2 regions of the Pseudomonas sp. LBUM1669 genome follow, and region 2 is predicted to be linked to the other one. Evidence: riboswitches for the same ligand, from Rfam matches in the RefSeq annotation. Region 2 holds a riboswitch; the other holds the start of a gene.
The links. A riboswitch is a leader RNA that binds a small molecule or an ion and turns the genes downstream of it on or off. The one in region 2 is predicted to bind cobalamin.
Positions count from the first base shown of each region.

Region 1: linked by a shared signal. The riboswitch ahead of cobO (cob(I)yrinic acid a,c-diamide adenosyltransferase) and the one ahead of ACA051_RS14110 (CbtB domain-containing protein) in region 2 are both predicted to bind cobalamin.

Region 1 is NZ_CP166784.1:2,008,299-2,011,752, reverse strand. Features, by position in the region: gene ACA051_RS09330 (cobyrinic acid a,c-diamide synthase CobB) at 1-720, opposite strand, end outside; gene cobO (cob(I)yrinic acid a,c-diamide adenosyltransferase) at 731-1,342, opposite strand; cobalamin riboswitch at 1,423-1,656, opposite strand; gene ACA051_RS09320 (hypothetical protein) at 1,811-2,395, shown strand; gene ACA051_RS09315 (PQQ-dependent sugar dehydrogenase) at 2,463-3,454, shown strand, end outside.
Region 2 is NZ_CP166784.1:3,010,087-3,013,540, forward strand. Features, by position in the region: gene cobM (precorrin-4 C(11)-methyltransferase) at 1-58, opposite strand, end outside; gene ACA051_RS14100 (cobalamin biosynthesis protein) at 157-570, opposite strand; gene ACA051_RS14105 (CbtA family protein) at 567-1,271, opposite strand; gene ACA051_RS14110 (CbtB domain-containing protein) at 1,283-1,474, opposite strand; cobalamin riboswitch at 1,594-1,821, opposite strand; cobalamin riboswitch at 1,999-2,213, shown strand; gene cobW (cobalamin biosynthesis protein CobW) at 2,314-3,375, shown strand; gene cobN (cobaltochelatase subunit CobN) at 3,379-3,454, shown strand, end outside.

The DNA of each region.
Region 1 (3,454 bases), 1.0 Mb from region 2:
TCGGATGCCTTTAAGCAAAGGCTCGGCGGCGATCACATCGGGCCCGGCGAATTCCACCGCGGGCGGCAGCGCCACATCGCAACTGCTGGCCAGCGATTCGGCCGCCGCATCAAGGCGCACGTCGAGATCGTTCAACTCGCTGGCCTGAACCAGACCGAGATGCCGACTCGGCAATTCGATCCCGGTTTCCCGCGACAAGGCGCCGTACCAGCGCAAGCCTTCAGTCAGGCTGCCTTCGAGCAATTGCGCATGACGCAGCGTGCCCACGCGGTTGGCCAATACACCGGCAAACGGCAAGTCCGGCTGATACTTCGCCAGCCCCAGCGCCAGCGCACCGAAGGTCTGCGCCATCGCCGTGCCGTCAATCACCCCGAGCACCGGCACACCGAAATGCCGCGCCAGGTCGGCGCTGGACGGCGTGCCGTCGAACAGCCCCATGACGCCTTCAATGAGGATCAGGTCGGCTTCCCCGGCCGCCTCCCACAAAAGCCGACGGCTTTCCTGCTCGCCAACCATCCACATGTCCAGTTGATACACCGGCGCACCGCTGGCGCGCTCGAGAATCATCGGATCGAGAAAGTCCGGGCCGCATTTGAACACGCGCACCTTGCGCCCCTGATTGCGGTGCAAACGGGCCAGCGCGGCGGTGACAGTGGTCTTGCCCTGACCGGAGGCCGGCGCGGCAATCAATACCGCCGGGCATTGACGATGGCTACTCATAAAGTGCAGCTCACAATTCGACGCCTTTTTGCGCTTTGATCCCGGCCTGGAACGCGTGCTTGATCACGCCCATTTCGGTGACCGTGTCGGCCAGTTCGATCATCTCTGGCTTGGCGCCGCGACCGGTGACCACCACGTGTTGCATCGGTGGACGCGCCTGCAAGTCGGTGAGCACCTGATCGAGGTCGAGGTAACCGTGCTTGAGGGCAATATTCAACTCATCCAGCACCACCAGACCAATCGACGGGTCACGCAACAACTCACGCGACACAGCCCACGCGGCTTCGGCGGCGGCGATGTCACGCTGACGGTCCTGGGTTTCCCAAGTGAAACCCTCGCCCATCACATGAAAACGCACCTGCTCCGGGAAGCGGCGGAAGAACAGCTCTTCACCGGTGCTGTTACGGCCCTTGATGAACTGCACCACGCCGCACTGCATGCCGTGGCCCATGGACCGGGCGAGCATGCCGAAGGCCGAGCTGCTCTTGCCTTTGCCGTTGCCGGTCAGCACCAGCAGCAGGCCGCACTCATTCGGCGAGTTGGCGATGCGTTCGTCGATCACGGCTTTTTTGCGCTGCATGCGCGCCAAGTGGCGTTCGTCACGATCAGGGGAATCAGTCATGGGGAGCTCTCCGTTGAGGCTGGATAACGGCGGGCAGGCACAAGAATAGACGGCAAGAAGCCTGGCATCGCCCACCGTGATGCCGTTGGATGAATCAGGCCGGTCTCCGGGCTCATGAGCGGCTCGCGCCGGACTGCGCGCCTTCCCATGTCGACAGTCGACACAGTGGCTCAAGACGCAGTCTTTACTCATTTACCGTTGCGGGGGCAGCGCCGGGATCGTGACGTTTCGTCGCTTGGTGATAGTCACTCACCGGCTTCCCTGTTTCACTCTGTCGGCCACCGCCACAGAGCACCTGAAACAAGCCGCGAAGGTTAGAGGGTTGGGGGTGGAGCGTCAATTGAAGACAAAGCGCGCGCGAGCGATATACTGCCGCCGATCAATTATCTGACATCAATCTTGCACGACACTGTCAGCTTTGATATCAAAGCGCCACAACCCAACATCACAATTACAAGGGTGAGCAACATGCAAGGCATGATTATCAGCAATCCGAAGCTGGAATTCCTGCGACCGGTGCTGGAACGCTGGTTTGACTGTATCGACCGCTACAACACGGTGCGCGGCGATAACGACACGCCTTACTGGCACGACGAAAAAGCCAACCTCGGCCTGCTCTCTGCAGCAGCCTGGATGGCGGAAATGGTCACACTGCAACAAACACCGACGCGCAAACAGAACGAAGAAGGGGAACGCAACGGCCGCGCCGATCTGTATATCGCCACCCCCGAACAACGCGCCTACCTTCAGACTACTCAACGCTGGCCGCGGGTCAATAGCCTGAACCTGACTCAAGCGCTGCAGGACATCACCAGCAACGCCAAGCGCATCAGCTACGCCAGCGACCTGAGACTCGGCTGCCTGTTCGTTGCGCCTCAAAAGGCACAGCAGAGCGCGACACCGGAAGAACTCCAGGACATGGTCGACGACCTGCAAAAGGAACACAGCTGCGCCGTGGCCTGGTATTTCCCATACGCCTACCGCAAGTTGCGCAACGAAGCGGGCAACTATCACCCCGGCATCGCCGTGCTGCTCAAGGAAGCCCGCGGCTGACTGGTTGAACCATCGCGTGCTTAAGCTTCTCTATGATTAAGACAATGCACTCATAGGGAAGTCCAGCATGCACAAGCCCCAGCTCGTTCTCGTCATCGCGCTCGCCGGAGGGCTCGCCGCTTGTGGTGAAACCTCCAGCCTGCAAGTCTCCGACGGCACCGGCCCGTCACCCAAACTGCCCGAACCGAACAAGACCCTGATCCCGACGGTGAACATCGCCCCGGCGATCGGCTGGCCGGATGGCGCGAAACCCACCGCTGCGGCGGGCACTCAAGTGGCGGCATTTGCCGAAGGGCTCGATCACCCGCGCTGGCTCTACGTGCTGCCCAACGGCGATGTGCTGGTAGCCGAAACCAACGCGCCACCGAAACCCGATGACGGCAAAGGCGTTAAAGGCTGGGTCATGAAGAAAGTCATGGGCCGTGCCGGCGCCGCCGTTCCCAGCCCGAATCGCATCACGCTGCTGCGGGACAAGGACCACGACGGCATCGCCGAAACCCGCACGGTGTTCCTGGAAAACCTCAATTCGCCCTTCGGCATGACCCTGGTCGGCAATGACCTGTACGTCGCCGACACCGACCGCTTGCTGCGCTTTCACTATGAAAATGGCGACACCGCGATCAAGTCGCAGCCGATCAAGGTGGTCGACCTGCCGGGTGGCACGCTGAATCACCACTGGACCAAAAACGTCATCGCCAGCAAGGACGGCAGCAAGCTGTACGTCACAGTCGGCTCCAACAGCAATGTCGGAGAAAACGGCCTTGATCAGGAGGAAGGTCGCGCGGCGATCTGGGAAGTGGATCGCGCCACCGGCAATCACCGGATCTTCGCTTCGGGGATTCGTAATCCAAACGGCATGGCCTGGGAACCTCAGACCGGCGCCCTGTGGACGGCGGTCAATGAGCGGGACGAAATCGGTAGCGATCTGGTGCCGGACTACATCACTTCAGTGAAGGACGGCGGGTTCTACGGCTGGCCCTTCAGCTACTACGGCCAGCACGTCGATATTCGCGTCGAGCCGCAGAACCCTGACTTGGTGGCCAAGGCCATTGCGCCGGA
Region 2 (3,454 bases):
CTTTGACGGTGATCAGTTCCGGGTCGCCGGGACCTGCGCCAATGAAGTAGACGGTCATCGTCCGTTCCTTTGAATAAAGAGTCTGTCAGAAAAAGGGCTTGGGCAAGGCTTCAGATGAAGATTGCTCATGATCGAAGGCGGGGATTATCGGGGATCTTACGCAACGCAAGCCAACGCCAGGGTGGCCTGGGCATATTTTTGTCGCGGAATCAGCAGTTTCGCCGGTGCCTGGGCCAGTTGTTCGGCGAGGGCCAGGGCGGCACTTTCCGCCACGCCGTAGCAGCCAGTGCGTTCGAACGCGATGTCCGAATGATGGCTGAGTTGCGGTTTGTAACCTTCCAATTGCTCGCTGCTGAAATACATCAGCGGCAACGCGAGTTGTGCGGCGAGTTCGACCAGGCCAGGTTCATCGCGCTTCAGGTCGATACTGGCCAGGGCCTTGATCTGGTGAAGTCCGATTTTATGAGCCTGTAACGCCTGATCGAGTAACGCCCGCAGCGTACTGGCAGGGCAGCCGCGCTGGCAGCCCAGGCCGACGACTAAAGTCGGCGCTGTGCGAGTAACAATCATGCGTGGTATTGGCCATCGCTTTTGCGGCGAAACAACCAGGCGCTGATCAGGCCCAGGGCCAGCCAGAACGCGACGTTGGTCAGCTGCGATGCGATTTTGAACTGCGCTTCCAGCGCTTCCGGAGCGAGCATTGAGTGCACTTCCGGTTGCGGCGCGCCGATCACGTGCGGAACGGCGAGAATCGCCACGCCGAGGATCTTCATCAGCCAGTGACGACTGAACACGATCAGCGCGATGCCGACCGCCGTGGACGCGGCCGTGCCGATCCACCAGAGTTGCCGTTGGGCCAGATCAGCCGCGGCAGTGCCCGGCAGTTCAGGCGGCAGGCCGAGGGTCGGCGCCAGCACGAAGGTCGCGTAACCGGCCAGGCCCCAAAGCAAGCCTTGGGAGGTTTTGGTCGGTGCACGCAAGGTGTAGAGACCGGCGAGCATCAGGGCGAAACCGACGGCGACCACCAGGTTGCCGCCCGTGGTCGACAGCACACGCTGCCAGCCGTCTTCCGGCTCCCAGGCTTCGGCGTCGTGAGTGTGAGCGGCGACACCGGCGGCGTGTTCGTGAACTTCAACAGCGGCCGGCTCGGATTTTTCGTAGGTTTCGGCCTGCAGAATCAGCGGAGAGACCCAGAAACTTTGCAGCAGGGTCAGCAACAGGGCGGCCAGCAGCCCGCTGAAACCTGCGGTTTGCGCAATACGCTTGATCATGTCGGCAGGTCTCAATGGCACGGGAAGGCTGAGCTGTGACGGGTATCGTGCGCGGCATTGTGCACCGCTTCGATGTGCGAGAAACCGGCGAAATACACGAGGCACGCACCGAGGATCGACGCGCATACGGCGGTGGTCAGGCGTTGGCTCAGGGTCGTGGTGGTGCTGGCGGTGCTGTGGCCGGTGCTGCTGATGATCGACATGGCGCTTCCCTCTGGTCTGTCAGTGGGTGAATAGAGCGCATGGAAGCCCCCTGCGAGTCGGGCGCGCAGAGGTTCAAACAGCGCCCGCCCACCGCGGGTTTGTTATTCGGTGACGTAAAGGTCACTTTGTGTTGCGGGCCGGTCTCCGGGCTCACGAGGGGCCAAGGCTTGCGCCTGAACCTGCAAGCATCACCTTCCCATGCCGAACTGCTGGCACAGTGGATCTGACGCTTCGCTCGCTTACCGTTGCGGGGGCAGCACCGGACTGACATGGCTTTGAGTAAAGCACATGATTCACCGGTTTCCCGTTTCACCCTGTGAAGGGCACCCGTAACAAGGCGTGTAGGAGAGCATGGGCGGGGGTTTGGCGTCAATTGGCATGGGTTCTCATTTCGATGCCGAGGTGAATTCTTCGCGGGCAAGCCTCGCTCCTACAAAAGCACCGCCATCCTGTAGGAGCGAGGCTTGCCCGCGAAGGGGCCGGTGAGGGCACCACAAGACATTGACCCGCCCCCACACCATGCGTAGCCTTGCGCTTTCGAGGTTCTTCGGCATTTGCCGAAGCTAAGAAGGGAACGCGGTCGATGCCGCGGCTGCCCCCGCAACTGTGAACGGTGATGTTCGCTGCCACGCCACTGCAAACCCTGTTCAGCGGGTTCGCGGGAAGGCGCAGTGAATGCCAGGCCCACAAGCCCGGCACACCGTCAGCCAGGAGACCTGCCTCGACACAGATTCTCACTACAACCGGGCGGGGTGATCCGGTGGCGAACTCTTCCGCGCGCGCATCCGTCGCAGCGATTGTCGTCCCGTATGCCCGCCACCTTGCCAAAGGGCATCCGATGAAAACACTGGCCAAACTCCCCGTCACCATCGTTACCGGCTTCCTCGGCTCGGGTAAAACCACCTTGCTGCGGCACATGCTCGACAACGCGCAGGGCCGCCGCATCGCGGTGATCGTCAACGAGTTCGGCGAGCTGGGCATTGACGGCGAAATCCTCAAGCAGTGCTCCATCGGTTGCACCGAAGAAGAAGCCAACGGTCGCGTCTACGAACTGGCCAACGGTTGCCTGTGCTGCACCGTCCAGGAAGAATTCTTCCCGGTGATGCGCGAACTCGTCGCCCGTCGCGGCGACCTCGACCACATCCTGATCGAAACCTCGGGCCTGGCCCTGCCAAAGCCGCTGGTTCAAGCCTTCCAGTGGCCGGAAATCCGCAGCGCCTGCACCGTTGACGCGGTCATCACCGTGGTCGACAGCCCAGCCGTTGCCGCCGGCACTTTCGCGGCTTTCCCGGATCAGGTCGACGCCCAGCGCAAACTCGACCCGAACCTGGACCACGAATCGCCGCTGCACGAGCTGTTCGCCGACCAACTGGCCAGCGCCGACCTGGTGATCCTCAACAAGGCCGACCTGATCAGCCCGGAAGACCTGGCCCGTGTGCGCCTGGAAGTCGCCGAAGAACTGCCGCCAGCCGTCAAAGTCATCGAAGCCAGCAGCGGCCGCGTGCCACTGGATGTGTTGATCGGCCTCGGCGCCGGTTCCGAAGAACACATCGACAGCCGGCACAGCCATCACGATCACCACCATGAAGGCGAAGACGATCACGATCACGACGCCTTCGATTCCATCTCCATCGAACTGCCCCAAGCCGACGAAAGCCTGCTGCTGGACGCGCTGACCCAACTGGTGGTCCAGCACGGCATTCTGCGGGTCAAAGGTTTCGCGGCGATTCCGAACAAACCGATGCGCCTGCTGATTCAGGGCGTGGGCACGCGTTTCGACAAGCATTTCGACCGTCAGTGGGGCGCCGATGAAGCGCGCACCACGCGCCTGGTGCTGATCGGCCAGGAACTGGACGCCGCTTTGCTTGAAGCGCAATTGCGCGCCGCGCTCAGCGTTTAAGCCATGCACCTGCTCAGGACCCAGCCCGGCGGTTTCGTGTCGGATGACAACATTGCCGACCTTGGACAAACCCCTGCCG